2 linked regions of the Thermochromatium tepidum ATCC 43061 genome follow. The protein of the gene in region 2 binds, or shares a complex with, the protein of the main gene of each other region. Links are inferred from orthologs where the notes say so. Each region holds a gene or a part of one and is shown on either strand. Other genes may lie near its edges.

Region 1 (14,944 bases), 1.6 Mb from region 2 along the record:
TGAGGCTGAGCCGGTCCACCATCTCGCGGAAGGCCCTAGAGCGCTTGAAGGCCGAGCTGATCGCGTAGGAGAGCGCCGCCAACCCGAAGATGAATGCCCACCACCACTCCCGGATGATGTCCGACAGGCCGATGACCATGAGGGTGAAGGCCGGCAGATCGGCGCCGAAGCTGGTGAACAGTTCCTTGAACTGGGGGATGACGAACAGCAGGATGACCACGGTGACCACGATCGCCACCACGATGACGGCGGCCGGATAGAAAAGCGCCTTTTTGATCTTGCCCTTGATCGACTCGGTCTTTTCCTTATAGGTCGCGATCTTGTCGAGCAGCACATCGAGCACACCGGCCTGCTCGCCGGCCGCGACCAGGCTGCACATCAGATCGTCGAAATAGATTGGATACTTGGCCAGTGCAACAGACATCGCCGTACCGCTCTCGATGTCCTGCTTGATCGCCAGGATGATGTCTTGCATCTTCGGGTTTTCGTGTCCGCGCCCGACGATGTCGAAGGCCTGCACCAGGGGCACACCCGCCGACATCATGGTGGCGAGCTGACGGGTGAAGACCGAGAGATCCTGACTCGTGATCTTCCTCTTGCCGCTGCCGAACAGCGGCTTGGGCTTGACCTTGACACTGATTGGGTTGACGCCCTGGCGACGTAGATCGGCGCGCACCGTATTGATGTCGGTGGCGCGCGACTCGCCCTTGAGCCGCGCCCCGCGCCTGTCGGTGCCCTCCCAGATGAAGATCCTGGCCTCTTCGGGCTTGGGTTTTGGCTTCGCTTTAGTCGTGGTGGCAACGGCCATGACAGAGCCCTCCTCAGGGGTTAATCGGTGGTGACCCGGTTGACTTCTTCTAGGCTGGTGATGCCGGCCTTGACCTTGCGCAGTCCGGAGGTGCGCAGATCCGAGATGCCTTCGCGTCGGGCCTGCTCGGCCAGCTGCATGGCATTTCCGCCCTCCAGGATCAGACGCGAGGTTTCCTCCGAGACCGGCATCACCTGGAAGATACCGACACGTCCACGATAACCCTTGTTGCACTTGTCGCACCCGACCGGACCATAGATGCTCAATCCGGCGTCGATCTCCTGGTCAGTGAAGCCCTCTTCAAGCAGGGTCTCCCGCGGCAGATCCAGAAGTTGGCGGCAGTGCGGACACAGCCGCCGCACCAGACGCTGCGCCATGATGAGCAGTACGGACGAGGCAATGTTGAAGGGCGGTACACCCATGTTGGCCAGACGGGTCAGGGTCTGGGGCGCGTCGTTGGTATGCAGGGTCGAGAGCACCAGGTGTCCGGTCTGGGCGGCCTTGACGGCGATCTCGGCGGTCTCCAGGTCGCGGATCTCGCCGACCATGATGATGTCCGGATCCTGGCGTAGAAAGGCGCGTAACGCGGCGGCAAAGGTCAGGCCGCTCTTGGGGTTGAGATTGACCTGATTGATCCCGGGTACCTGGATCTCGACCGGGTCCTCGACCGTGGAGATGTTGACCTCGGGGCGGTTGAGCAGATTGAGGGCGGTGTAGAGCGAGACGGTCTTGCCCGAGCCGGTCGGGCCCGTGACCAAGATCATGCCATAGGGTTTTTGGATCGCCTTGAGAAAGGCCTTGCGCTGCTCGGGCTCGAAGCCGAGTTGATCGACCCCGACCTGGGCCGCACTGGAGTCGAGGATCCGCAACACGATCTTTTCGCCATACAGCGTGGGCAAGGTGTTGACGCGAAAATCGATGTCGCGATTGCGGCTGAGCTTGAGTTTGATACGTCCATCCTGGGGCACGCGCCGCTCGGCGATGTTCATCCGCGACATGACTTTGAGGCGTGAGGTGAGGCGATTGGCGATGTTGAGCGGCGGATTGGCGACCTCGCGCAGCAGTCCGTCCTGACGAAAGCGGATGCGGAAAAACTTCTCGAACGGCTCGAAATGGATGTCCGAGGCCCCGGACGTGATCGCATCGACCAGGATCTTATTGACGTAGCGCACGATCGGCGCCTCATCGACGGCTGCGTCTGGGTTTTCGGTGTCATCCTCCTCGCCGCCCTCGATCTCGAGCTTTTCCAGTTCGGCGTCGGCGAAGTCGCCGACCATGCTCGTATCCTGGGCCTGGATCGCCTGATGGATGGCCGCACCGAGCTTGGCGTCCTCAACCAGGATGGGTTCTGTGGTCAAGCCCGTGTTGAAGCGGATCTCCTCGAGCGCCTGCTCGTTGGTGGGGTCCGAGACGGCCAAAAACAGCCGGTTGCCGCGGCGCATCAGAGGCAGTGCCCGATGCTTGTTGATCAGCCGCTCGTCGACCAGGTTGAGCGGCAGCGCGGAGAGATCGAAGGCATCCAGATCGAGCAGCGGGACACCGAACTCCTGCGCGGCCACGACGGCGATACGGCGACTGTCGAGGATCTTCTCCTCGACCAGATGCTGCACGAAGGTCCGTCCCTTGCTCCGGGCCTCTTGATAAGCCGTCTGCATTTGGAATTCGGAGATGAATTGATCCTTGACGAGTCGCCAGGCCAAGCCGGAGGGTTTGAGTGTGACCGCTTCCTTCGCCATCTGCAGCTCCGGAGGTTGGTGTTCGCTAACGGTTGACCGAGAAGGCCAGTCTCACGTTGTTGGCAACCAGTCCATTGTCCTTCTGTTCGCTCTCATTGACATAGAACTCCAGTATGGTCTCACGATTCATCAGCTGATCTTCGGTCACCTCGTCGGCAACCTCGTTGGCATGGCAGAAGACGCTGATATAGGGTGAGTCGGGCTCGCGCGGATCTGTGATCCAGAGATTGCTCGAGATCTGATTCATGAAGCGCAGGAAGCCATAGCCCTTGTCGGGGAACCACTTGGTGCAGACCCCACGCACGCAGGATCCGGGCTTACCCCAGTCGTTGCGCGGTTCATAGGAGATGGGGAGCAGGTCCGGGATGAGAAAGCCCGAATAATAGGCATCGACCCGCTGCTGGAGAAGACGCGAGACGTTCTTGAATCCGATCAGCTCGACCCGGCAACCGGCATTTTGCAGGGCCTCGACGACCTGCAAGAAATCGCCGTCGCCCGTGACCAGGAGCACCTGATCGAGCCGTCCGGCCTGGAGCATGGCATCCACGGCCATGTCGAGATCGGCATTGGCCTTGGTAGTGATATTGCCGTTTTCGTCGGTGTAGCGGCGCACGGTCTTGGCGGTGATCTTCCAGCCAAAGTCTCGCACCATCTGCTGATAGGCCTGGGCCTTCTTTTTATATTCGGGGTCCTCGCGCGCGCGCTCGGCATCGAAGGCCATATAGGTGTTGAGACGTTGCAGCACCCCGCCATTGCGCGCGGCGAAGCGCCGCAGGATGTCGTAACGCATCTGATAGCCGCCGTTGTAGCGCACATTCTCGGCGTCGACAAAGACTCCAACTCGAAAACCAGAAGACAAGATGAACCTCTGAAGATGTAAAGATTCAAACCGCATCCAGTGCCAAAAACACTATCATCGTAGTGTTTCCGGTCTAGCCGGCGGGGTGAGACACGGCTTGAAGCCTGTTATAAATCAATCCACCGAAATCCATTTTGGTCTTTCAACCATTCCATCAGGCTTGTTTAGCCCGCTCCCTCTCGATGACGAATGGTGCGGCCCGGACGCGCCGGGCCACAGACGCGCCTCTTACTTGACGGCGCGATTCGCAATCAGATCTTCGACCACGGTCGGATCGGCCAGGGTCGAGGTGTCGCCCAGCGAATCGATCTCGTTGGCGGCGATCTTGCGCAGGATGCGGCGCATGATCTTGCCCGAGCGGGTCTTGGGCAGACCCGGTGCCCACTGGATGATGTCGACGGTGGCGATCGGACCGATCTCGCCGCGCACCAGTGCCACCAGCTCCTTCTTTAGCTCGTCGGTCGGCTCGACCCCGGCCATCGGGGTGACAAAGGCATAGATGCCCTGACCCTTGATGTCGTGCGGATAGCCGACGACCGCCGCCTCGGCCACATGCGGGTGCAGCACCAGGGCCGACTCGATCTCGGCGGTGCCGAGACGGTGCCCTGAGACATTGAGCACGTCGTCGATGCGACCTGTGATCCAGTAATACCCATCGGCGTCGCGGCGTGCACCATCACCCGTGAAGTAATAACCCGGATACTGCCTGAAGTAGGTGTCGACATAGCGCTGATGGTCGCCAAAGACGGTGCGCATCTGCGCTGGCCAGGGTTGAGTGATGACCAGCGCCCCCTCGCCCTCGCCCTCGATCAGCACGCCGGTGGAGGCATCGACCAGTGCAGGCACCACGCCGAAGAAGGGCAGGGTGGCCGAGCCAGGCTTGAGCGGGGTGGCACCCGGAAGCGGGGTGATCAGATGGCCGCCGGTCTCGGTCTGCCACCAGGTATCGACGATCGGGCAACGCCCCTCGCCGACCACGCGATAGTACCATTCCCAGGCCTCGGGATTGATCGGCTCGCCGACCGAACCGAGGATGCGCAGGGATTTACGCGAGGTCTTCTTGACCGGTTCATCGCCGGCACGCATCAACGAGCGGATCGCCGTCGGGGCGGTGTAGAAAATCGAGACCCTGTGTTTGTCGACCACATTCCAAAAGCGCGACATATCCGGATAGTTCGGGATGCCCTCGAACATCAGCGTGGTCGCGCCGTTGGCAAGCGGCCCATAGACGATATAGGTATGACCCGTGACCCAGCCGACATCGGCGGTACACCAATAGACCTCGCCCTCCTGGTAGTCAAAGACATACTGATGGGTCATGGCGGCATAGACCAGATAGCCACCGGTGGTGTGCAACGCCCCCTTGGGCTTGCCGGTGGAGCCTGAGGTATACAGGATGAACAGCGGATCCTCGGCGTCCATCTCCTCAGGCACGCACTCAGGGGCGGCGGCGGCGATGGCCTCGTGATACCAGACATCCCGCCCCGTGACCCAATCGACATTGCCGCCGGTGCGTCGGACCACGATCACCGTGGTGACATTGGGGCACTCGCGCAGGGCGATGTCGACGTTCTTCTTGAGCGGAACCTGACGTCCGCCGCGTACGCCCTCATCCGAGGTGATGACCAGCTTGCACTCTGAGTCGAGTACCCGGTCGCGCAGCGAGTCGGGCGAGAAGCCACCAAAGACCACAGAATGGATGGCACCGACACGGGCACAGGCGAGCATGGCGACCGCGGCCTCGGGGATCATGGGCAGATAGATACACACCCGATCGCCCTTGTTGACCCCATATGACTTGAGGACATTGGCCAGCCGGCAGACCTCGGCGTGCAGCTCGCGATAGCTGATCTGGCGATCCTCGTTGGGATTGTCGCCTTCCCAGATGATGGCGACCTGGTCGCCGCGCGTCTCTAGATGGCGGTCGAGACAGTTATAGGAGGCATTGAGCTTGCCGCCCTTGAACCACTGGATGTGCAGATCCTCAGCCTGGTAGCTGTAGTCCATCACCGAGTCCCATTTGCGGCTCCAGGTGACGAACCGCTCGGCCTGCTCGCTCCAGAAGCCGGACGGGTCTTCGATCGAACGCCGATACATGGCCGCGTACTGCTCGGCATTGATGTGGGCCTTAGCGGCGATCTCGGCGGGGACCGGATAGACTTTTTCTTCCGACATGGATCAGTTCTCCTCGATCTCTATCTGGGGGTGTATGGCTTGGGTCGACGGGCGATTGTCGTCGGCGTTTCGAGCGAATTCGTCGACACAATACTAAACCTTGGCCTGAGTGGCGATCTAGCCGAGTCGAGGCATTTGGGCCTCGTCAACACAAAAACTCCGATAGCCGCAGCCGCTTGCCGTCGTCGCGATAGGCGGCCTGGGCCAAGAATAGCTCGGCGGCCGCGAGTGCGTCGCTCAAGGCGTTGTGGGCGCTGTGGCGCGGTAGATTGTAGCGCCCGGCGAGGGCATGCAGTCGCAGGTCTGAGGGTTTGCACGGGATCTGGCGTCGTTCTAGGGTCCGATAGGCCAGTGTCTGGGTATCGATGATGCGCAAGGGTACGGTCTGGCCCCAGCAGCGCTTACAGGCATTGGCCAAAAAGCCCCGCTCGATGCTGGCACAGTGTGCGATCATCGCCCGTCCGGCGAGCGCGGCCAGCACCTCGGCGAGGACCTCTGGCAAGTCCTTTCCGGCAGCGGCTTGATCGTCTGTGATCTGGTGGATCACGGCGCTCGATTCTGGGATCGAGCGGTCGATGCGCACCAGATGATGGCGTGCGCTCGAGAGATCGATCTCGGGTCCGTGGAGCACCACATAGCCGACGCTCAGGATCAGATCCCGGCGCTGGTCGAGCCCGGTGGTCTCCAGGTCGAGGGCCAGATACTCGACGGCGCGATAGTCGGCGCGCGGGCTCGGTAGGGGTCGGGCCAGATAATCGCGCACCGGTCCCGGTGGCGCGCGCCTGTGACGCCAGCGTTGGGTCCAGTCGGTCAGGAAGGCCATCTCAGGTAAACCGCCCAGTCTGATAACGCTGTCCGAGCGCCTCCTGCATGGTATTGATCAGGACGAAGGCATCCTTCAGGTGTCGGCGCTCGAGTGGCGAGAGCGCATCCGGCGCGAGGAAGTTGTCGGGCGGCTGACCCTTGCGCATCTGTTCGGCCTGGTGGCGCATGCGCAGGGTGGCGATGAGTTCGAGCGCGTCGATCAGGTTGGCCGCGCCGTCGCGGCTCAGGGCACCGCGCTCGGCGGCGGCCTGGAGCCGCTCGTTGGTGTTGTTCTCGAGGATCCCGGCCGAGAGGGCATAGACGCGCGCCAGGTCGATGATGGGGATGAGGCCGCGATGTTTGATGTCGAACGTATGGTCGTGATCGCCGCCCTGGATCAGTACGATGTTGCGGAAGAAGCCCAAGGGTGGACGATTCTTGAGCGCGTTGGCGGCCATGTAGGCGATAAAGATCCGGTTGGCGCGCGACTTCTCGATGATGCGCTCGTGCAGTTCCTCGCATAGCCCCTTGGGATCGCGCAGCGAGCGCATGTCGAAAAAGACGCTCGACAGCATCAGCGCCATGGGTTCGGGCTTGAGGATCCAGTTGGAGAAATACTTGTTCCAGACGCGCAGCGTCTGGCGCCATTTCGGGTTGCTGGCCATGACCTCGCCCGGGCAGTAGACAAAACCGCAGGCGTTGAGTCCATCGTTGACGAAGCGGGCCAGGGCGGCGAAATAGCCCTCGTCCTCGGGTTTGGCCTCGTCGGAGATCAGGAGCGCGTTGTCCTGATCCGAATGCACGGATTGCTCGCGCCTGCCCTGCGACCCGCCCAGGAGCCAGGCATAGGGGACTGGGGGGGCGCCGAGCCTGGCCTCGGCCAGTTCGATCAGACGCAGGGTGATGGCATCGGTGATGGCGCTGATCGCCTGTCCGACCTGGGTCGCGGTGGCCCCGCCCAGGATCAGGTGGATCTGAAGTTCGGCGATCTTGTTCCCGATCTGCGCGAGGGTCTCGATGGAGTCGGCACGATGGATGTCACCGACCAGATAGATGGCGTTGGCGCTCTGGAGGCGGGTGAAGTCGGTCGAGGAGATCAGTCCCACGACCCGCCCATCCTCGATCACAGGTAGATGGTGGATATTGAGCCTGGTCATGGTGATGAGTGCCTGGAAGCCGAGCGTGTCCACATCGACCGTAGTCAGGGTCTCGGTCATGATCGAGCGCACCGGCTGGTCGGTCGGGCGCCCGACGGCGATACAGCGGTTGCGCAGATCGCGGTCGGTGACCAGGCCGACTAGACGCTCGCCGTCCATGATCAGCAGCGAGGAGGCATGGTGTTCGGACATCAGGCGCGCGGCCTCGCGGATGCTGGTCTCTGGGCCTGTGGTGATGGGTGCACGCCGGATCAGGTCGCGCACCCGCACCGTCATGAGCCCGTGGCCGGTTGGTGGCGACTCGATGACGACGTCGAGTGCCTTGCGCAGCCGACGCGAGGTCGATTGCTCGAAGTGTTCGGCAAAGGCGGGATGCGTCGCACGCAACTCGTTCAGATCCGAGCAGGGCAGGACATAGACGAGCGTGTCCTCGACGGTTCTGCATTGGAGTCGTGGTTCGTCTTCCGTGCCCCGGCAATGTTGTTCGCACAGGTCGCCCTCGGCCAGCTTTCCGACCAGCTCGCCGCGCATGTTGCGCAGTTCCACCGCGCCGCGACGCAGGATGTAAATGCAGGGCGGGTCGGGTACCTCAGGCGGAAAGGGCGTGCCGCGACGGAAGTAGCGCACCGACAGACGGCGTGGAAGACGCGCCAGCGTCTCCTCGGGCAGCTGATCGAAGGGCGGATGACTGGCCAGAAATTCCTGGATCTCGATCAGTTCAACATCCATCGGTCGCTCTCATGCTTGCGGAACGGATCTTGGTTTGGGCAAGCCGGTATTGAACCATGAATCTCAGGCAGGCGGGCAGCGCAGACGCATTCCGGTTTCCGTTTGCGGGGCGTTTGGGCGAGAATGCAGCGTCGCCCCAAGAATCCTAGGATGCGCTGTCCATGCTGTTGATGATCGACAACTACGATTCCTTCACCTACAACCTGGTGCAGTATCTCGGCGAACTCGGTGCGGAGGTGAAGGTCGTGCGCAACGACGAACTGGGGGTCGAGGAGGCCGTGGCGCTGGCGCCCGAGCGGGTCGTGATCTCACCCGGACCCTGCACCCCGCACGAGGCCGGGATCTCGGTGGACCTGATCAAGCGCCTGGCTGGCCAGGTGCCGATCCTGGGCGTCTGTCTGGGCCATCAGGCGATCGGTCAGGCGTTCGGCGCACAGATCGTCCGGGCACCCGAGGTCATGCACGGCAAGACCTCGCCCGTCCATCACACAGGTCTGGGCGTCTTCACCGGGCTGCCCGATCCGTTCGAGGCCACCCGCTATCACTCGCTGGTGATCGCCCCCGAGACCCTGCCGGACTGTCTAGAGGTCACGGCCTGGACCCAGGGCCCGGACGGGACGCGCGAGTGCATCATGGGCGTGCGTCATCGCCGCCTGCCGATCCAGGGGGTGCAATTCCATCCCGAGTCCATCCTCACCGAACAGGGCCAGCGTCTGCTTGAAAACTTCCTGGAGGATCGCTGATATGGAGCTCAAGGACGCCATCGCGCGTTGTATCGAACGGCGTGATCTCAGCAGCGATGAAATGATGGCCGTCATGCGGACCATCATGACCGGTGGTGCCACGCCGGCTCAGATCGCCGGTTTTCTAGTCGCGCTGCGCATGAAGGGCGAGACCGTGACCGAGATCGCCGCCGCCGCCGCCGTGATGCGCGAGCTGGCCACCGGGGTTGATCTCTCTGGACTGGATCACCGGGTAGACATCGTCGGGACCGGCGGCGATGGCGTGGGCACCTTCAACGTCTCGACCACCAGCATGTTCGTCGCCGCCGCCGCCGGCTGTCATGTCGCCAAACACGGCAACCGCTCGGTCTCCAGCACATCGGGTGCCGCCGATGTGCTAGAGGCCGCCGGTGTCAGGCTTGATCTTAGCCCCGAGCAGGTCGCCCGCTGTGTGCGCGAGGTCGGGGTCGGATTCATGTTTGCACCCAGCCATCACAGCGCCATGAAACATGCCATCGCGCCCAGGCGCGAGCTGGGTGTGCGTACCCTCTTCAACATCCTGGGACCGCTGACCAATCCGGCGCGGGTCCCCAATCAGGTGCTGGGGGTCTTTGATGCCGAGCTCATCGAACCGCTCGCCCGGGTGTTGCAACGACTCGGAAGCCGGCACGTGCTGGTTGTCCATGCCCGCGACGGTCTCGACGAGATCAGCATCGCCGACACCACGGATGTGGCCGAACTGTGCGACGGCGAGGTCCATCGCTACAGCCTGCGGCCCGAGGATTTCGGGCTCCGGTGTGCGCCGCTGGATAGGATCCGCGTCTCTGGCCCGGAGGAGAGCTTGGCGCTGATGCAAAGCGTACTCGCCGGCGAGCCAGGTCCGGCGCGCGACATCGTGCGGCTCAACGCCGGCGCGGCCATCTATGCTGCCGGACGGGCCGGGTCGCTCGCCGAGGGTGTAATGCTAACGGCTCAGTTGATCGACAATGGCGAGGCCCAAGGGCGTCTGGAACGCCTGATCGCCCTGACCAAGGGGTTCGATTGACACTGATCTTAATTTTAAGGAAACGCCGATTCCATTCGTGGCAAAACCTTCTCCAGTAACCAATTGATTTTGTAGGAGCGGCTTCAGCCGCGATTGAGAGGCACGCGATTTATTCGGCGTTTCCTCAAAGAGGTGTCCCATAAAGACCATCGGTCAAGAAGGCTGCAACAGGCTTCGAGCAATCTTCCTGGAAGGCGTGAACGATAGGGCAATTTCAAGCCCTGGCCCTGTTTAAAGGTGGATCTCGGCAAGGCGGGTCGGCGGCTCTGTAGGGGCGCCGTAAGGCCCGATGGCGGGGCTTGTTGCCCCCTCAACCGCCCCAATCGCGGCTAAAGCCGCTCCTACGGGGTGCGGTGGTGGGGTAGGAGCGCCGTAAGGCGCGATCCACCTCATTTTTGAGGGCCGGGTTAATACGAGATGACGCAAAGGTCCATGACTCATACTGCGGATATCCTAAAGACGATCGTCCAGCGTAAGATCGAGGAGGTCGGCGAGCGCCGCGCGCGTCGGTCAGAGACTGAACTCAAGGCCGCGCTCGCCGAGGTCGGGCCAGTGCGCGGTTTTGCCGCCGCGCTTCAAAGGCGGGTTACAGCCGGTGAGCCGGCGGTGATCGCCGAGATCAAGAAGGCGAGTCCCAGCAAGGGCCTGCTGCGACCCGACTTTTATCCCGCCGCGATCGCGCTGAGCTATGAGCGCGGCGGCGCGGCCTGTCTCTCGGTTCTGACCGATGTCAGTTTCTTCCAGGGCAGTGATGCCTATCTCCAGGAGGCGCGCGCCGCCTGCGCCCTGCCGGTCCTGCGCAAGGATTTCATCATCGACCCCTATCAGGTGTATGAGGCGCGTCTGATCGGCGCTGATGCCATCCTGCTGATCGCGGCCTGTCTGTCCGATGCCCAGCTGGATGAGCTGAACGCGCTGGCGCATGCATTGGGGCTGGATGTGCTAATCGAGGTGCACGATGCCGATGAGCTCGCGCGGGCGCTCGCCGTGCCTGGACGGCTGATCGGGATCAACAACCGCGATCTGCGCACCTTCGAGGTGAGGTTGGAGACCACGCTTGGTCTGCTGGCGGCGATCCCGGACGATCGGTTGCTGGTCACCGAGAGCGGTATCCTGAGCTGCGAGGACGTCATGCGGCTGCGTTGTCACGGCGTCCAGTCCTTTTTGGTGGGCGAGGCCTTCATGCGTGCGCCCGATCCGGGTGTCGAGCTGAAGCGACTCTTTTTCTAATCGACCTCAGCGCGTGCCATAGACCACGACGGTCTTGCCCTTGACGCTGACCAAGCCCTGTTCCTCCAGGGTCTTCATCACCCGTCCGGCCATCTCGCGCGAACAGCCGACGAGTCGACCGAGCTCCTGACGGGTCACCCGGATCTGCATCCCATCCGGATGGGTCATGGCATCGGGCTGCTGACAGAGGTCGAGTAGGGCGCTGGCGATCCGCCCGGTGACGTCGAGAAAGGCCAGATCGCTGACCTTGCGGCTGGTCGTCTGCAGACGCATGGCCAGCTGTGCGCCGAGGCTGTAGAGAAAGTCCTTGGCCACAGCGGCGAGCTCATCCTCGAGCAGGCGGTCAAGACGCTGATAGCTGATCTCGGCCACCTTGCACTTGGTACGGGTGCGCACGATGACGCTGCGCGTCGTCTGTGGGATAAACAGCCCCATCTCGCCGATGAACTCGCCCTTATTGATATAGGCCAGCATCAGCTCACGGCGATCCTCCTCGTCGAGCACCAGGGCTGAAGCTGAACCCTCGATGAGATAGTAGAGGCTCTCTGCCGGTTGTCCTTGCCGGATGAAATCGATGTTCTTGTCATAGTTCTTGGTATGGCAGTGCGCCAGAAAGGGCTTTAGCCAACGGGGATCTTCCTTCGGCATTCGCTGAATGCTCATCGCTCGACCTCGACCTGGGTGGGCGAAACTGAGTCGATTCTAGGCAGGCTGGGTGGTGTTGTCGAACTTATGCTAGCCTTCCGTCCTCTCCAGGTTTGTGAACAGTCTAAATCATCAGATACAACGACCGACGAGATACTTAGGCTATGAAGGCACGGGTGAAATGGATCGATGGAGTCGCCATGCTGGGCGAGTCCGGCTCTGGGCATGGTGTGGTGATGGACGGCCCGCCCGAGTTGGGTGGACGCAATATCGGGGTGAGGCCGATGGAGATGCTGCTCCTCGGCCTCGGCGGCTGCACCCAGTTCGACGTGCTCTTGATCCTAGGCAAAGGGCGCCAGCAGGTCACGGATTGCGTGGTCGAGTTGGAGGCCGAGCGTGCCACCGAGGATCCCAAGGTCTTCACCCGCATCCATATCCACTTCATCCTTACCGGGCGCCGTCTTGACCCCAAGCGGGTCGAGCAGGCGATCCGACTGAGCGCGGAGAAATACTGCTCGGCCTCGATCATGCTCGGGGCCACGGCGAGCATCACCCATGACTTTGAGATCCGCGAGGCGTCCTAGGCCGCCTTCTCACAGCCAGTAGGCCGTGCGTGTCATCACGCGCGAGGTCAGTTTCATCGCCTGACGGATAGGCGCGGGCAGATCGGCCCCGCCCGCCGACTTGGCGACCTGGGCGTGATGGATCTCGTCGGCCTTCATCTGCTCCAGGATGGCTCGGCTCTTTGTATCCTGGGCCGGGATCTGGGCCAGGTGTTCATCGAGATGATCCTCGACCTGACGCTCGGTCTCGACGACGAAGCCTAGGCTCCATCTGTCGCCCGCCAGCCCCGCCAGTGCGCCCAGCGCGAAGGATCCGGCATACCAGAACGGATTGAGCAGGCTCTTGCGCTCGCCCAATTCATCTAGCCGCTCCTCACACCAGGCCAGATGGTCGTTTTCTTCCCGTGCCGAGCGTTCCAGACGGTGCCGGGTCTCGGGCCGTCTGGCGGTGAGCGCCTGCCCCTGATAGAGCGCCTGGGCGCAGACCTCGCCGGTGTGGTTGATACGCATCAGACGCGCGACATGGCGGCGCTGATCCTCGCGCAGCTCGGACTCCTTCAGGTCGGCGGCCGGATTCTTGCGCTCGGTGACACGCGGTCTGCCAAAGACGGTGCGCAGCGCCTGATCGACGCCGATGAGCAGCCGATCGATCTGGGTATAACGGCGGTCGTGCTGAGTGTTCATCGTTGAGGGTTTTAGGATTTACAAATCAGCGAGGCTCGGTGAGTTGGCGCGCCATCAACTCGACCGGATGTAGGACCTCGGTGGTGAGACCAGACTCGCGGATCCCGACGAGCAGGTGCAGCGCGCATCCCGGATTGATGGTCACGATGATATCCGGCTTCAAGTCCCGGATGAGGTGCAGCTTGTCTTCGAGCAATGCAGCAGCCATTGCTGGCTGCTGGAGCAGATAGCTCCCGGCGGCGCCGCAACAGCGGTCGTTGTCTGGAAGCGGCGCGACTTCTAGCCCGGGGATGCGCGCCAGCAGCCGATAGACGGCGGCATTGCCCCCGAGCAGACGTCGCTGCGAGCAGGGTTCGTGCACCAGCACGCGCCCTCGCCTCGGCGCCAGGATGAGCGTCTCGGGCCAGCGACGGCTGGCGAGATAGTCGCAGACCTCCAGCGTCTGGCTGAGGGCCGGATGCCCGCGTAGCTCGGCGACACAGGCACTGGCGACACCGACCAGTGGGCGTCCGCCGTGGATCTGGGCGCACCGTTCGCGGGCACGATCGGCCGCTTCAGGAAGGCCGTTGTGACGCTGCAGGGCGCCGCAGCAGACCGCTTCGGAGGCGATCCGGACCCGGAGTCCAAGCCGCTCGCAGAGGAGGCGCGTTGCCGCGATCGCCCCGCCTTGCACGCTCGCGCCCGAGCAGCCGATGAAGAGATCCAGGTCGGCGTCCGTGCTCGGTTGGGGTATGACCGGGCGGGCCGTGATGGCCAAGGACTCGAGCAGACGAGGATAGAGGGCGAACCTGCGGAGGCGATCCAGGCCAAGCCTCCCGATGAGCCGCGTCACCCCAGTCCCGACATAAAACCTGGCCAGCCGGGCGAGGGTGTCTAGGACGCGCGCCCTGCAGAGCGCACCGATCCAGGCCGACCTCCAGAGACGTCGCCAGAGCGGCCCTGTGGCTAGAGAGGCCGCACGGGCGCCGTCGAGCAGAGGTCCGTAGGCGACGAGCGACGGACAGACCGATTCACAGGCACGGCAGAGCAGACAGCTGTCGAGGTGCCCGGCCAGTCCAGGCGTCATCTCGAGCCGACCGGTCAGCCAGCCCTGGATCAGGGCGATCCGTCCGCGCGGTGACTCGGCCTCGTGGCGCGTCTTGAGATAGGTCGGGCAATGGGGCAGACAGTACCCGCACTTGACGCACTGGTCGGCGAGTCGGAGCAGATCCTGATTCGAGAGACGGGGTGTCGACCAGGTGGACGACAGCTTGAGGGGGGTATTCAAGGCGGAATCTTGACGGCAAAGTGTGATGGAGACAGACCACCGATCGGCGCACGGGCGCGCATCGGCATCATGCGGCAGCGCGGCTGGGGGCGTCATGGTAGTCTATAACTTCAGCTCCCGAGCTACAGAATACGACGACTCGAGTTCGACCATGGCACATTACAGTTATCACGTCTTTTTCTGCACCAACAGGCGCGAGGATGGCCGCCAGTGCTGTGCTCAGTCCAATGCCTCGAACATGCGCGATTATCTCAAGCGCCGAGCCAGGGAGGAGGGGCTGTCGGGGCCGGGTGGGGTGCGCGTCAACATCGCCGGCTGTCTAGGACGCTGCGTCGAAGGTCCTACCATCGTCGTCTATCCCGATGCCGTCTGGTACACCTACGCCGATGAGTGGGATCTGGAAGAGATCCTGAGCGAGCATCTCAAGGCTGGGCGCGTGGTCGAGCGTCTGCGGCTACCTGAGTCGGGAACAGCCGTCTGAGTTCATTGTCCCCTGTATCCAGGCCGAGTTCGCGCACTC
Region 2 (14,941 bases):
CGAGGCGGCCAATCGCGCCAAATCGGTGTTTCTGGCCAATATGAGCCACGAGATCCGTACCCCACTGAACATCATCCTCGGCTTCGCCCAGGTATTGACGCACGACCAGGCCCTGAGCACCAATCAGCGTCAGGGATTGGCAAGCATCCGTCGCGCCGGCGAGTCCTTGCTGACGCTCATCAATGATCTGCTCGACCTGGCCAAGATCGAGGCCGGGCGCATGCATCTAGAATGCGCCATCTTCGATCCGCGCCGTCTGATCGAGGAGACCCTGGACCTCTTTAAGCCGCTGGCCCAAGAACGCGGCCTGGAGCTGATCCTGGAGGCCGGCGCGCTGCCGGCACTCATCCAGTGCGACAAGGTGCGTCTGCGCCAGGTCCTCATCAACCTGCTCGGCAACGCCATCAAGTTCACCGAGACCGGTTCGGTGAGGCTGCACGTGGCTTCAGACCAGGCCGGTTGGTTTGACTTCAACGTCATCGATACCGGGATCGGTATCGCCCCGGAGGAGCAGGCGCGCCTCTTTCAGCCGTTCATCCAAGCAGACAGCGGCGGTCGGCAACGGCAGGGTACCGGCCTGGGTCTGGTCCTGAGCGCTCAATACGTTCGACTCATGGGCGGGGAGCTGACCCTGGAGAGTAAGCCCGGACGCGGGAGCCGTTTCAGCTTCAGGGTGCCGTTTCAGTCCGTGCCGGACTGCGAGGGCGCGCCCGCGTCCAAGGTCGCGGACCCGAATCTGGGCCCCGAACGCCGACCCAGCGCCGCCGACCAAGACGAAGGGGCCATGATAGACCCGCCGCCTGGCGTCGCTGCAGGCCTTGCGCCCGAGTCCGTTGCGGTACGGCTGGCGCACTATCCTGACACCTGGCTGGAGGCGTTGCGGTATGCGGTAAAAATAGGCGATTTCGTGCGCATCGGCAGGCTGCTGGAGCAGATCGCCGGACAGGATCCGGCGCTCGATGAGACCCTTGGACACTGGGCCTATGTCTTTGATCAGGAGGCCTTCCTCAAGGCGCTTGACGGCCAACGCCGATCCTGAGAATCCTTGGCCACCCCCAGGTCCTTGACGTGCAACAGAGGCAACGAGATGTCGATGCCTGATCGGATCAAACTCAACGGCGACCTCAGGGACGGGCGGTTCGAGTTTTTGCGCGATCTTGAGTGCGAGTTGCGATGAGAGCCGAGCGGCGCGCGACCTTCCGGCATGACCCGGTGCGCCTCAAGTCCCGTCCTTCAGGGCCGGATCGGGGCGCGCGGACGGCGTAGGCATCCCTTGGACGATCGATGCGGTGTCTGCTGCTGCTCGATGGATTGGCGCACGATGGAAATCGGCGCACCGCCGCAAGATGAGGCGAAGAAGTAGAACGGCAACCCTAGGGTCCTTCGCGCAACTCTTGGAATGACATCTAAAGGAGCGCTGAATAACTCCCCTCCCCCGCCCGCGGTTACCCTATGCACACATTATTTTTTGGCACGGAATTTGACTTTTCCATGAGATTTCCAGAATGAGGGGTGACTCATGGAGAAGGCGGTGGAAGCCCCAATCGCGGCTAAAGCCGCTCCTACCACCGCTTCGGCACGCGCCATGGCAGCAAGAGCGCCTTTTAAGCGCGATGCCTATCTTTGTTTAGGGCCGGGTTAATAAGCAGCGTTCCTCTAGCATCAGGGACTCGACTTAGCCTCGCGCTGGCGGCGAGTCTCTTGAGCGGGACCAGGGGGTGGTCCTGGCTGGACGCGCCATGACCTTCGACGTACACTCCCGCCTGCCTGGCTCTCTGCCATCGTGTGGGAGCCGTCCCAAGCACCCGCGCGAGGCCCGCCCATGCCCCTTGTTCAACCTCTATTCATCGGACTCTTCGCCTTACTGGTGCCGACCCTGGCCCTGGCCAGCGGTGAGGTCGCCGCCCCCCCATCCATCGACCTGACCGACCAGACCGTCGGCTATCTCGCGCTGCTGATCTTTTGCATTGCCTATCTCTTGGTCGTGGCTGAGGAGTTTCTGCATCTACGCAAGTCCAAGCCGGTCATCATCGCCGCTGGGCTCATCTGGTGCCTGATCGCCTATGCCTATATCCAGCAGGGCCAACCACATGCCGCCGGCGAGGCGGTGCGCCACACCCTACTCGAATATGCCGAGCTGATGCTGTTCCTGCTAGTCGCCATGACCTACATCAACGCCATGGAAGAGCGGCGGGTGTTCGATGCCTTGCGCGCCTGGCTCATCCGCAAGGGCTTCGGTTTCCGCTCGCTGTTCTGGATGACCGGTACCCTGGCGTTCTTTATCTCGCCGATGGCCGACAATCTGACCACGGCGCTCCTGACGTGCGCGGTGGTATTGGCCGTCGGCGGCGACAACCGCACCTTCGCCACCCTGTCTTGCATCAATATCGTGGTCGCGGCCAACGCCGGTGGCGCCTTCAGCCCCTTCGGCGACATTACGACGCTCATGGTCTGGCAGAAGGAGGTGCTGGATTTCTTTGACTTCTTCAAGCTGTTCGTACCCTCGCTAGTCAATTATCTGGTGCCGGCGATCCTGATGTCTTTCGCCGTACCCAAGATCAAGCCCGAGGCGCAGGGCTCCAACATCCACCTGAAGCGCGGCGCGCGACGTATCATCCTGCTGTTTTTGCTTACCATTGCGACGGCGGTGAGCGTGCATCACTTCCTGAACCTGCCGCCGGTCATCGGCATGCTCACCGGTTTGGGCTATCTCCAGATCCTCAGCTATTTCCTACATCGCACGCATGCTAGATGGCACAAGCGCAATGAGGATCGTGCCGCCCTGATCGGCGATATGACCCCCTTCGATGTCTTCAACCCGGTCGCACGCGCCGAGTGGGACACCTTGCTGTTCTTCTATGGCGTGGTGCTCTGTGTCGGTGGATTGGGTCAGATCGGGTATCTGGCGATGGCCTCCGAGATCATGTATGAGCACTGGGGACCGACCCTGGCCAATGTCGCCATCGGTCTGCTCTCGTCCATCATTGATAACATCCCGATCATGTTCGCGGTGCTGACCATGATGCCGGACATGAACGACACCCAATGGTTGCTGGTGACCTTGACGGCAGGCGTCGGCGGCTCGCTGCTGTCGATCGGCTCGGCGGCGGGTGTGGCCCTAATGGGACAGGCACGTGGCACCTATACCTTCTTTGCGCATCTGGAATGGACGCCGGCGATCGCGCTCGGCTTCCTGGCGAGCATCGCCGTCCACTTCTGGATCAACGGCTGAGGTGAGGGAGTGCAGGCTGGCATGGACAAAGTCGCCGCTTGCGGTTATAGTCGCGCGCTTGTCGCCGGCTGCGTCTGCGGGTCGGCACTGCCCCGGAGAGGTGCCAGAGTGGCCGAATGGGCCTGACTCGAAATCAGGTGTACGCGCGAGCGTACCGTGGGTTCGAATCCCACCCTCTCCGCCATTCACCCTTAGTTGTAGGGGCGGGTTCAGAACCCGCCCCTATCGCCATGTAGCCAAGGTCTCTAAGGCCATTCGCACCATGACCTCAGCGCGTTCGGGACTATCGGCCTCGGCATAGGCCCGCAGTTCGGGGGCGTTGCCCGACGGACGCAGATGCAGGATCTCACCGCTTTCGAAGGTGAGGCGCAGCCCGTCGGTGTCGTCGAGTGTCGCAATCGGGCCAAAGTCCTTGCCGAACGTGGCTTCGATGGCAACCTTGTCGCTTGTCCTGTTTCCCGTATTCAGAGCGGCCAACCGCGCCCGACTGAGTTCGGTCGGAAAATCCTTGAGCCGATCGCTGTGGGTGAAGCGTTGGGGCAGACCATCGGCCAGGGCCGAGACCGGCTGACCGCGCTCCACGGCGTCAATCAAGATAGTCACCGCAACCAGCAGTGCGTCGCGCGTCGGGAGCGCCGACAGCACGCCACCCTCGGCGTTCACCAGCGCACTGGCGAGCAGAAAGCCGCCATTGGCCTCGTAGCCGGCGACCGGTTCAAGTCCAGCCTCTATCAGACGCCGCATCCCCTCGATGACGAAGGGCGAGCCGATGCGGGTCCGTAATACCTGCTCGAAAGACCCGCAGCGTTCGACCAGCGTGTTGCTGCTGACCGGTGTGGCCAGTGCCCGGATCCCGAGCCGGCGCGCGCACAGCACACCGGTGAGATCGCCGCGCAGCCACCGACCCCGCTCATCGGCGATCAAGGGACGGTCGCCGTCGCCATCGGCTGAGATGAGGGCATCGAACCGACCGCTCGCGGCCCAATCGCGCGCGCGTGCCTGGTCCTCGGGTCGCACGGCCTCGGTATCGACCGGGATGAAGGTATCGGAGCGTCCTAGCCGTGTGACCTCAGCCCCGAGTGCAGAGAGCACCCTGGACAGGGGGTCGCGTGCGACGCTGGAGTGTTCATAGACGCCAACCCGCAGTCCTTTGAGACAGTCACGTGGAAAGAAATCTAGGTAGCGGGCGATGTAGGCGTCGCGTGCTGAGTCGTCGGGTGCGGGCAACACCCAGGTCTGGTCCTGGCTAAAGGCACCGTCGGCGTCGAAGAGTCCCTCGGGCCGGACGACCGTCTGGGCACGGATGCCCTCCTCATCGGGCTTGAGGATCTCGCCGCTGGGTAGGTTGAACTTGATGCCGTTGCGATCGGCTGGGATATGGCTGCCGGTGACCATGAGGGTTGGGATCGACCGTCCGAGGCCATAGCCAGCCACGGCTGGGCTTGGGATGAGGCCTAGATTGATCGGTTGCCCACCCTGGTCGCGCACGGCACGGGCACAGGCCACCATGATGCGCGGGGTGCTGGGACGCAGGTCGCCACCGATCCCCACCGCCTGGCCGGGCGAGAACGCCTGGATCTCGGTGAGGTAGCTCAAAAAGCCGCACGTGTAGGCATAGCAGACCCAATCGGTCATCCGCTCGACCAGACCACGCGCGCCGCTAGTGCCGAATCCGACCCCGCTTTCGGCCATCAAGTCGCTTATCTGCATCCCAAACTCCTTATGGTGTGATCAGTCTGCCGTTTCGGGTACCGGCCCGTCGGCCGCGTCGGGCGCCTGTGCGCTGCGCGCGGGCAGGCGGGTCTCGGTCGCGGGTTCGCCGACCTCGGCCAGGGGCGCTGCCGGTTCGACTGCCGGCATCTCTGTGCCCGGTTGCGGCATCAGACGATCGATCCAGTCGGCCAGATCTCCATTGCACCAGACCAGGATCAGCCCGGCCAGCAAGACGAGGAGCACCAGATCGGTCATCCAGGGACACCTCTTATCGGCGTAGGGATCGCGCAGCGAGCGCACAGCGCCCTTTGGCCACGGCGCCATCCTGGTGAGTGTGGCGCCGAAGCGGGCGCTGATCCTGGCCTGGGCATTGACCGCCCAGCCGTTGGCCTCCAGCAACGGGTTCAGCGTGCGTTGGCGCAACCTCAGGTGTGCCAGCAATACCGAGGGCCCTGAGATCGCTCCCATCAGTCCCAGCAGCCCCACCAGGACCCGCCACTCGTAGACGAGTCCCATCCCGACCGTCGCCAAGCTGATCGCACCGACCACACCCACCAGCAAAACACCCCCAATCCAGACACCTGACCGCGTGCAGCGCACAGGCGGGTCCGTCCGGCGGCTGCCCTCAGCTAAAGCAGGTCTGACCTCAGCAGTGACGCCCTCCATCGTCTGGGTGATCAGACGTACCAGCCCTCTGTAAGGCGACCAAAAGGCCCTCCAGACGCTCAGCGGCTGCTCGATGAGCTTGACCACAGTCGCATCCCAGTCGGCCCCATCGCGGTCGTAAAAGATGCCGTGGTGACCGACCGCAAGCCTTCCGCCCTCGCCAGCCGTAAGGGCGGCCACAATGGTCAGGGTCTCGGTGCCGCCGCCCGCGGGCAGGCGCCGCCTACAGTCGCAATAGACCAGATAGATCTGGCTGAACTGGGCCAGGGCCGCGTGTCGCTCAAGGTCATCGACACGCACGCAGAGGTCGCATGCGTACCCGTCCAGATAGAGGGTGCCGGCCTGGAACACCGCCTTGCGTCCCGGTGTGTAGAAGTCACGCAGCGAGACGAAGTTCTGGAGCAGCGGCTCCAGGTGCTGGTAGTAATGCACCAGCCGGTCGACCGAGTCGATGGCATCCGATACCCCGGCCAACTCCAGATCCTGCTCGATCAGATCGGCGATCGCGGCCTGGAACGGTCCCTCGACCAGGGCCCGCAGCCGGGTCGCGCCCAGCGGGGCGACCAGGGCGCCGCGTCGATGGGCACGCCAGACCGCATGGGCCTCAAAGCGTGCGCTCAGATCCAACCATTGCGCCTCAGTCAAACACTCGATGTCGCCAAGCAGCGGCACCACCACCCGGGTGCGAAAGGCATCCAGCTCCCGCGCCCAGCGCGGATTGACCCCCTGACGCAGCGGTAGCGGACGCCCAGGCTCGACACGCGCCAGCGGAAAACCCGCCAGTGACTCGGTGGCCGACGACAGGGTCTGGTTGGCCAGGGCGGCATAATCAGCCGCGGACGGGTTGAGTCGCTCGGTGGCGCGCTGGTCGTAGTCGGCCAGTCGGGCTCGGGTGAAATAGTCGTCGATCTTGGTCTTGACCGACTCAAAAAGCTCAGCCGCCGACTCCGTGTCCTCGCCGAGCGGCAGGATGTTGATCGCATCGGCCTCGGCCTGAGCCCACCATTCCAGATACTCGCGCGCCTCGGCGAAGAACCGCGCGCAAAGTTCCCGATCGATGCCCTCCTCGCCGCTGCGGTCGGGGCGCGAGCCGACACAGCGCATGATGTCGCTGATCGCCTGGGCGACCGACTCGTCGCGGGCCGCGCTCGGCTGCACTACACCATCGCCGTTGAAGCGCGACCCGGCGAAGATCTGGGCCGTATTGGCCGTCTCGTCCGCCGTGATGAGGGTCGACTCGGTGCGCCCCAGGTTGTCGAGGATGCGCCAGGCCGAGGCCAGGATCAGGCGCCCTTCCTCGGTGCCGTCGTCGATGGCGTCCAGCGGCAGGCCGGCCTCGTGCTTGAACAGATCGCCCGGATCCTTGAGCCGGCGGCAGGTCCAGCGCACGGACTCCTTGATGTCATCGATGCAAATACGCCCATCGCCATCCCTATCCAACAGATCCAGGGTATGGCGATCGAACTCGAGTCCTTGGGTCGGGCAACTCAAGACCGCCCAGAGCCTGGGGTCGAGTTCAGGCAGATGGCGGATGTCCTCGCCCGAGTCGATCATGACCTGATCGAAACCGCCAAATCGATTGAAGCGCCAGCGATGGGCTGGACGATGGGTGTCTACAGACATGGATCCGGTGTCCTTCTTGACTGACGCCCCTCCTGACAAGGCGAGGCCAGGGGTGGATTGTCGGTCGATCAGACTGGATCGGGCAAGGGCGAGTCCGGCGGCCTGGGTTAGATCCGCTCAGACGACACATTCGGGATATCGTCTCTACAAGCGAGAGGGTCGGCTCGCCCACGCGGACAAGCATGGTCTTGGGCGCACAGCCGATGGAGCGGCACTGAATGTTGTACGTCCGATTGCAGGAGTTCGAGCAAGGGTGCGGCCTTGTGGTAAGTCTCGCGATATTCGGACGCGGGATCGGAATCGATGACGATACCGCCGCCGGCCCAGACCTGGGCGACACCTTGAGACTGGATCAGGGTACGGATGACGATGTTGGTATCCATGGCCCCATCGAAGCCCAGATAGCCGATGGCCCCGCAATAGACGCCGCGCCGATCGGGCTCCAGTTCCTCGATGATCTCCATGGCGCGGCGTTTGGGCGCGCCGGTGATCGAACCGCCCGGGAAGGCGGCGCGCAGCAGGTCGAGCGCTGTGCGTCCAGCCGCCAGCCGCCCCCTGACCGTACTGACCAGGTGATGGACATGGGCGAAGGTCTCGACCTCGAACAGGGCGGGCACCTGGATGCTCCCGATCGCACAGACCCGACCCAGGTCGTTCCTCAGCAGATCGACGATCATGACATTCTCGGCCCGTTCCTTGGGGCTCAGGCGCAGCGACTCGACCAGACGGGCATCCTCAGCCGGATCGTCCGCACGCGGGCGCGTGCCCTTGATCGGGCGGGTCTCGACCCAACCGTCGCGCACCTGGAGGAAGCGCTCGGGCGAGGCGCACAGGATCTGAACCCCCGGTAGGTCCAGATAGGCGCCGAAGGGGGCGGCGTTGAGCGCCCGCAGCCGCTGATAGGCCGTCCAGGGGTCGCCCCTAGCCGGGGCGGCGAAGCGCTGGGCGAGATTGACCTGATAGCAGTCGCCGGCGATCAAATACTCCCGGATGCGCCTCAGGGCCTGGAGATAGGCCGCAGGCGTCAAATTGGACTCGATCGGACCGAGTGTCTGGAACGGCTCGCGGGCCGGGCGTGCGACCGGCGCTACCAGCCGCGCCGCCCAGGTATCGAGCCGATGGGCATCCCAACCGACCAGACAGGCACGCCCCCTGACATGGTCCAGGATCAGGGCCCAGTCATAGATCCCGACCATAAGCTCAGGGAGGCGGTCGGCATCACGCGCGCGATTTGGCAACGGCACGAAGCGGCGCGCCAGGTCGTAACCAAAATAACCGATCGCCCCACCGATGAAGGGCAAGCCGGGCACAGTCTCGCGCTTCGGCCCCAGGAGCTCGCTCAGTAGCTCGAATGGATCGGCAGACGAGCGCCCGCTCAAACCCCAGGCGCACCACTCGCTGTCGGCACCGCGTGTCACCAGGGTTGCGACCGGAGCGGCCGTTAAGATGTCGAACCGCCCTTGGTCGCTGAACGGACGCCCGCTATCGAGCCACACCGGCCAGGGGTGGTCGAGCAGGCGCTCCATGTAGCGACTGGCATCGGGTCGATAGGCGAGATCGCGGACGTGAGGAGACATGCCCCAAGGCCGGTGCGGCCCTTCAGCGCGGTGCGCGATCGTCGAGATTGGCCGGACACAGGACCTCGCGCATGATGCCGATCAGTTCGAGCAGCTGCGCGTTGCGGATGCGGTAATAGATCCGGTTGGCCTCCTTGCGCGCGACCACGATGTTTTTATTCCTGAGCTGTTCGAGGTGTTGCGAGATGTTGCTCTGCGAGGTTCCAGTGCGCTCGACGATCTCGCTGACCGAGAGCTCATTCTTGCCCAGCGAACAGAGGATCTTCCAGCGCAATGGGTGGGCCATCGCCTTGAGCGCGTTGGCGGTCAGGGTCGTGTCTTCATCCTCTTGGGGAATTTCGGGGGTACTCGATTCGTTCATCCTTCACTCCTCCATTTGTTTTTAATCAGGCTCGACGCGGGTATAGCCCGTCATGTCCTTGGCGATACAGATGATATCGCTGATCCGGCCCTCGCCATCCTTCACCGCGGTGCGCGAGAACAGGATCGGCACCCGCCGCCCGTCGCGGGCGATGAAGCGTGCCTCGATCTTGCTCAGGGCCCCGGTACGGATCAATGCCTCCAGCCAGAGACCCATGAAGGCGCCGGCCTGTTCGTCGCCCTCCTCCTCGAACACGTCGCCGATCGAGAGACCAAGTAGCTCCGCCTCGCTGTACCCCAGCAGGCGCTGTGCAGCCGGGTTGGTCAGCTTGATACGTCCGTCCGGCTCCAAGACCAAGAGCGCCTCGCCCATGTGGGTGATGATGTTCTCCAGATATTGGCGGGCCTCGGCCAGTTCACGCGTGCGCTCGGCGACCTTGAGCTCCAGGGTGCGATTGAGGGCGCGCTCCTTTTCGATCAAGCGGAAATAGGTACTGATCTTGTTGATGAGCTGGGCGTCCTCGATCGGCTTGAGCAGATAGTCCGCCGCGCCGATCGCAAACCCCCGGCGCTGGAACTCCTCGGACTTGAAGGCCGCGGTGAGGAAAATAATCGGGATGTCGCGCGTGCGCTTACGCAGCTTCAGGAGCGAGGCGGTCTGGAAACCGTCCATCTCGGGCATCTGCACATCGAGGATGATGAGATCGATGTCGGGGTGCGCATGGGTCAAGGCGATCGCCTCCTGACCTGAACTGGCCTCGAGCACGGTGACATCGAGATGGCGCTCGATGAGCGTGCGCAGGGTAAAGAGGTTGTGGGCGTGATCGTCGACGATCAGGAGCTTGAAGCCAGAGTAGCGCGTCATGTCCTCTCCGTTGCATGACCAGGGGCGGAGGTCCGGGGCCGTTCATCGAGCAGAGGCCCCGGGAGGGCCGAGGTCGCTTGCCCCAGCACCTGAACCAGCAGGGCCGTGAGCGCCTCGGGGGCGACCGGTTTATTCAGGCGGGCGACCTCGCCGCCCCTCGGACAATCGGCGAGTCGCGGATCGGACCCTGGGTTCACCATGACCGCCACGACCGGATGTGGCCATGAGGTCTCGATCAGGAGGGTCTGGATCGTATCACAGGTCGTCTCGGTGGACCCCGAGACGGCCAACAGGATCAGGGCGCAGCCCTCGCCTTCCTCGCGCAGCGTCTCCAAGGCCTCATCGAGATCGGCAGCGGTCTGGACGCGCAGGCCGCGTCGCGACAGCTCGGAGGTGAGCTGAACCAGGGTCTTGACGTCGCGTTCGATGATGAGCACCCAGGGCGTCCCCGGCCCAGACAGGGGCTCGGTGCCGTCCTCGACCTCCGTGCCCACCCCCTCGATGGCCTCGAGTGGCCCAGGGGTCAGAGGGACTGACTCAAACCGCGTCTCGGGCACCGAGGCCCCAGTATCCGGCGACAGCGCCAGCGGCAACAGCAGCGAGAAGCGCGAGCCAAGACCCGGCGTGCTCTCGACCTCGATGACACCGCCGAGCAGGGTCGCCAGCTCGCGGCTGATCGCCAGACCCAGGCCGGTGCCGCCGTAGCGGCGGCGCGTCGAGCCGTCGGCCTGCTGGAAGGCCTCGAAGATGATCTCTTGCTTGTCGGGTGGGATACCGATGCCGGTGTCGATCACACTCAGCATCAATGGCCGGTCCGATTCGGGGCGGGTGCCGACCTCGACCCGGACCTCGCCGCGTTCGGTGAACTTGATCGCATTGGCGAGAAAGTTCTTGAGGATCTGGCGCAGCTTGTCGCGATCGGTCTGAAGCGAGTCAGGTGCGCCCGGCATCAGCCGCAGGATCAGCTCGACCGGCTTATCGGCGAGCTGGGGGCTAAAGAGCTCGATCAGGTCCTCCAGCATCGGCCTCAACTCGACTGGCTCTGGATTCAGGCTGAGTCGTCCGGATTCGATGCGCGAGATGTCGAGGATGTCGTCGATCAGCGCCCGCAGATCGCGCCCGGCCTCATGGATGACCTGGGCCTGACGGCGCTGGATCGGATTCAGACCATTGTCCTCGGCGCCGAGCATCTTCGAGAGCAACAGGATCGAATTGAGCGGCGTGCGTAGTTCATGACTGACATTGGCCAAAAACTGTGACTTATAGCGGTTGGACTGTTCTAACTCGCGGGTATGGGCCCGTGCCACGCGTAGATGCTCGGCATGGGTCGCGGCCAGCTCGGTGAGGCGCTCGCCGAGTTCACGCAGCTCACGCGGCCCGCGCCAACTGAAACGCAGGGGTTCACCGTCGTGCAGGATGTGCTGGATACCGCCGAGCAGCTCGTGACCGAAATGCTCGACACGCGCCGCGATCCAGCGTGCGAGCACCATCACGGCCAGCACCAACAAGGCGATGATGCTCAACACCCGCACGATCAGCTCGTTGCGGAAGGCATCCAGGGGCGAGGGATCGACCACACGCCCGACCCAGAGTGGGAAGCCGTCCTCGGTCAGGAACATGGGTACCCACAGCATCTGCCGCCCCTGTTCGTTCTTCCACAGCGCCAGCTTGCCTTCGCTAAAGATCGCCGCCAGCCCTGGAAAGGTTTCAAAGGCCTCCGGTTGACCGCTCGCCGGCTGACCGGGGCGCAGATAGCTGCCGTCGTGATTGACCCAAAGGGTATTGCGGTAAAACTGTGCCAATCCGCCGACATCGATGGTCAACACCACCGCCCCCTGAGCGGAATTGCCCGGCTCACCACCGATCAGGCTGACCAGATTGAGCGTCATGAGTCGGCGCGGATCCTCAACGCCGGCTTGGGGATCGATCCGGATGCGACTGACCATGACCGCGCCGGGCTGGCTCTGCAGGCCGGCATCGAGGAACTGACGGTTTGGTAGCTGGGGCGGCTGGGCGGTCGGGCGCCATTCTTGGGTGCGCGCATCGCGCACCAACCAAAAGCGCTCCTGTCCCTCGGCGTCGAAGAACAGGATCTGGATGACGTCGCGCTGATCGGCCAGGATCTGGTTGATCCAGGTGGTATAGCGCGCGCGCGCCAGGTCGATCTGACCCGACTCGCCGCGCGCGCCCAGGATCAGCCCCGGCTCAGGCAGCTTGGCTAGAAAACGGATCAGCTCGTGACGGCTGGCCAGATGCTGGTCGAGATCGCGGAAATCGGCACGCAGATTTTGCAAATAGGCGCGCTGATAAAAGAGCGCGGTACGATCGAGCACCAGCGGCAGATTGATGAGCGCGGCCAGGATCAACGGCATCAGGCCGAAGATCAGCAGGAACAGCAGGATATAGGCGCGCAGCTTGAGGTCGGGTGCACGGATCTGGGGCATCCGGGGTCAGAGTGCGCGGACCAGGTCGAGTACCTGGGCGGCGTGACCCTTGGGCTTGACGCCATAGAGGGCGTGACGCACGACACCGGATTTGTCGACGACGAAGGTCGAGCGCAGGATACCGAAACGCTTCGCACCGCGGACCTCCTTTTCGCACCAGACGCCATAGGCCTCGCACACCTTGCCGTCAGCGTCTGAGAGCAGCTGAATCGAGAGTCCGTACTTGTCGCGGAAGGAACCGTGACGGGCGCAACTGTCGCGGCTGATGCCGAGGATCTCGGTCTCGGCGGCCTCGAACTCGGGCTGCAGGTCGGTGAACTCGAGCGCCTCCAGGGTGCAACCGGGCGTGTCGTCCTTGGGGTAAAAATAGATCACGCAATGACGTCGCCCACTGAGCGAGGCGAGGCTCACCGGCTCCATGTCGGCGTTGGGTAGGGCGAAATCCGGGGCGCGATCGCCGGGTTGCAGCATCGGTGAGTGCTCCATCGACAGGTTGAACGATGTCGCGAATGTAGGCATGACGGCTCGGGCCGTCAACTCCGATCCCTGTCGCCCCCCTTGCCCGCCGGCAGCCAGACACGTCCGATCATGCCACCCCCGGGGCGCGGTGTCAGCGTCAGTTCCATCCGGTTGGCCCGTGCCAACTGCTGGGCCACCGCCAGCCCCAAGCCGGTACCGCCGGTGCGGCGGTTGCGCGAGGACTCCAGCCGATAGAAAGGGCGAAACACGGCCTCGAGTTCCGACTCCGGGATGCCCGGACCACGATCCAGCACCTCGATCGCAACCGCCTCCTCCTGACAGTCCAGCCGCAGCTCGACCGGCTGTTCACCGCCATAGCGCAGGGCGTTCTCCACCAGATTGGCGAGGATGCGGCGCAAGGCCAGGACCGCAACCGCCCGGTAGCAGTCGGGCCCGGGCGTCCAAAGCAGATGCGACCGCTTGGCGACCACCTCCGTCAGCAGTGTATTGAGCTCGACCATCTCGGGCGGCTCCGCACCCAGCGTCCGGCCTAGCTCTAGGGCCTGGCCGATGAGGGTATTCATCTCATCGATGTCGCGCTCCAGGCGCTGCGTCAATTCAGGCGGCGTGCCCTCCGGCAGCATGGCCACTGCCAATCGCAAGCGCGTCAGGGGTGTGCGCAGGTCGTGCGAAATGCCGGTCAACAATAGGGTGCGATCGGCCAGCAACTCGCGTACTTGACGGCTGGTTTGGTTGAAGCGACGTGCCAGATTGGCCAGCTCGACCAGGCCGGTCTCGGGCAGATCCTGGGGCGAGCGCCCAAACGCGACCTCCTCGGCGGCCTTGGCGAGCCGGCGTACCGGGCGCGATACCTGGCCGGCCAGGATCAGGGCCGTCAACAGGATCAAGCCCACGGCGACCAGTGCAATGATCGTCAGCCCCAGCAACGGTTGGGTGCCAATGCGACTCCGGGGAAAACCGATCCATAGGGGTTCTTCGTCGATGTCGCGACCGATCTCGACCCAGAACCAGGGCTCGCCGGCGTTCGAGGCGCTTATCATCTCGACCGGGCGCCCTAACCGCTTGCTGAGCGCCTGCTCCAAACGCCACCGATAGGGGAAGAAGTGCCGTTGGTGATCGACGACAGGTGGCTGTTCGTCGAGGCCTAATCGATATTGGTCGATCAGATGCCGCCGATAGTTGGCCCGCGACTCAGGTGGCAGCTGATGAAAGGTACGTGCCGCCAGCACCATGATGTTGGCCAGATCTGCCGCCGAACGTTGTGAAAGTGGCAAGAGCACATAGACCACGATGGCCGAAGCAGTCACCAGGGTGAAGGCGCCGAAGGTAAGGATGAGCGTCAGCAAGGTGCGACCAAAGAGGGTTGCTGGCAACAGCGACGCCCACCACCGGCTCATGGTATGCCCGCCGGGGTGAACATATAACCCCGCCCCCAGACGGTACGGATATAGCGCGGCGACTTGATCTCGGGCTCAATCTTGGCGCGCAGACGCGCAATCTGGACGTCGATGCTGCGATCGAAGGGCGAGCGCTCATAGCCCTTGAGCAGATCCAGCAACAGGTCACGATCCAGCACCCGCTCGGCGTTGGTGGCCAACACCTGGAGCAGGTCCATCTCACTCCGGGTCAGGGCGACCACAGCATCACCGCGCCTCAGTTCGCGCAAACCTGGATACAGACGATAGGGACCAAAACAGATGACCTCATCGCACTTAGGTCCAGCGGACGAATGGCGACGCATCACGGCGCGGATCCGTGCCAACAGCTCGCGCGGATCAAAGGGCTTAGACAGATAGTCATCGGCCCCGACCTCCAGGCCGACGATGCGATCAACCGCCTCGCCGCGCGCCGAGAGCATGATGATCGGGATATCGCTCTGGCTGCGCAGTCGGCGCGTCAGGGTCAGACCATCCTCACCCGGCAGCATCAGATCCAGAATGATCAGATCTGCGGGTGTGCGCGCCAGCCAGGCATCCATCGC

Evidence for each region.
Region 1: the proteins of pabB (region 2) and E6P07_RS02755 are in contact, whole or in part, in a solved structure (PDB 8RP0), measured with the Escherichia coli proteins. The link is inferred for Thermochromatium tepidum ATCC 43061 from one-to-one orthologs.

Annotation. Positions count from the first base shown.
Region 1 is NZ_CP039268.1:581,728-596,671, forward strand. What follows is about bases 7,297-10,220. They hold E6P07_RS02755 (anthranilate synthase component II), read left to right. Parts: upstream 7,297-8,429; coding sequence 8,430-9,011; downstream 9,012-10,220. Other genes in these bases: E6P07_RS02750 (putative nucleotidyltransferase substrate binding domain-containing protein), read right to left, coding at 7,297-8,268; trpD (anthranilate phosphoribosyltransferase), read left to right, coding at 9,013-10,035. In the rest of the region: E6P07_RS02725 (type II secretion system F family protein), read right to left, coding at 1-808; type IV-A pilus assembly ATPase PilB, read right to left, coding at 829-2,544; E6P07_RS02735 (LabA-like NYN domain-containing protein), read right to left, coding at 2,570-3,403; acs (acetate--CoA ligase), read right to left, coding at 3,632-5,578; E6P07_RS02745 (exonuclease domain-containing protein), read right to left, coding at 5,724-6,401; more of E6P07_RS02750, read right to left, coding at 6,403-7,296; indole-3-glycerol phosphate synthase TrpC, read left to right, coding at 10,468-11,265; cAMP-activated global transcriptional regulator CRP, read right to left, coding at 11,272-11,928; E6P07_RS02775 (OsmC family protein), read left to right, coding at 12,075-12,494; coq7 (2-polyprenyl-3-methyl-6-methoxy-1,4-benzoquinone monooxygenase), read right to left, coding at 12,504-13,157; E6P07_RS02785 ((Fe-S)-binding protein), read right to left, coding at 13,183-14,424; E6P07_RS02790 ((2Fe-2S) ferredoxin domain-containing protein), read left to right, coding at 14,576-14,905. UniProt on the Escherichia coli protein: Part of a heterodimeric complex that catalyzes the two-step biosynthesis of 4-amino-4-deoxychorismate (ADC), a precursor of p-aminobenzoate (PABA) and tetrahydrofolate.
Region 2 is NZ_CP039268.1:2,222,809-2,237,749, forward strand. Bases 6,577-9,497 are described here. They hold pabB (aminodeoxychorismate synthase component I), read right to left. Parts: upstream 8,812-9,497; coding sequence 7,342-8,811; downstream 6,577-7,341. Other genes in these bases: E6P07_RS10220 (hypothetical protein), read right to left, coding at 6,577-7,234; E6P07_RS10230 (ArsR/SmtB family transcription factor), read right to left, coding at 8,834-9,172; E6P07_RS10235 (ATP-binding response regulator), read right to left, coding at 9,194-9,497. Outside these bases: E6P07_RS10195 (CHASE domain-containing protein), read left to right, coding at 1-1,039; sodium:proton antiporter NhaD, read left to right, coding at 1,823-3,232; E6P07_RS10215 (phosphomannomutase), read right to left, coding at 3,455-4,942; more of E6P07_RS10220, read right to left, coding at 4,964-6,576; more of E6P07_RS10235, read right to left, coding at 9,498-10,036; E6P07_RS10240 (hybrid sensor histidine kinase/response regulator), read right to left, coding at 10,033-12,480; E6P07_RS10245 (peroxiredoxin), read right to left, coding at 12,487-12,951; E6P07_RS10250 (ATP-binding protein), read right to left, coding at 13,014-14,333; E6P07_RS10255 (response regulator), read right to left, coding at 14,354-14,941. UniProt on the Escherichia coli protein: Part of a heterodimeric complex that catalyzes the two-step biosynthesis of 4-amino-4-deoxychorismate (ADC), a precursor of p-aminobenzoate (PABA) and tetrahydrofolate.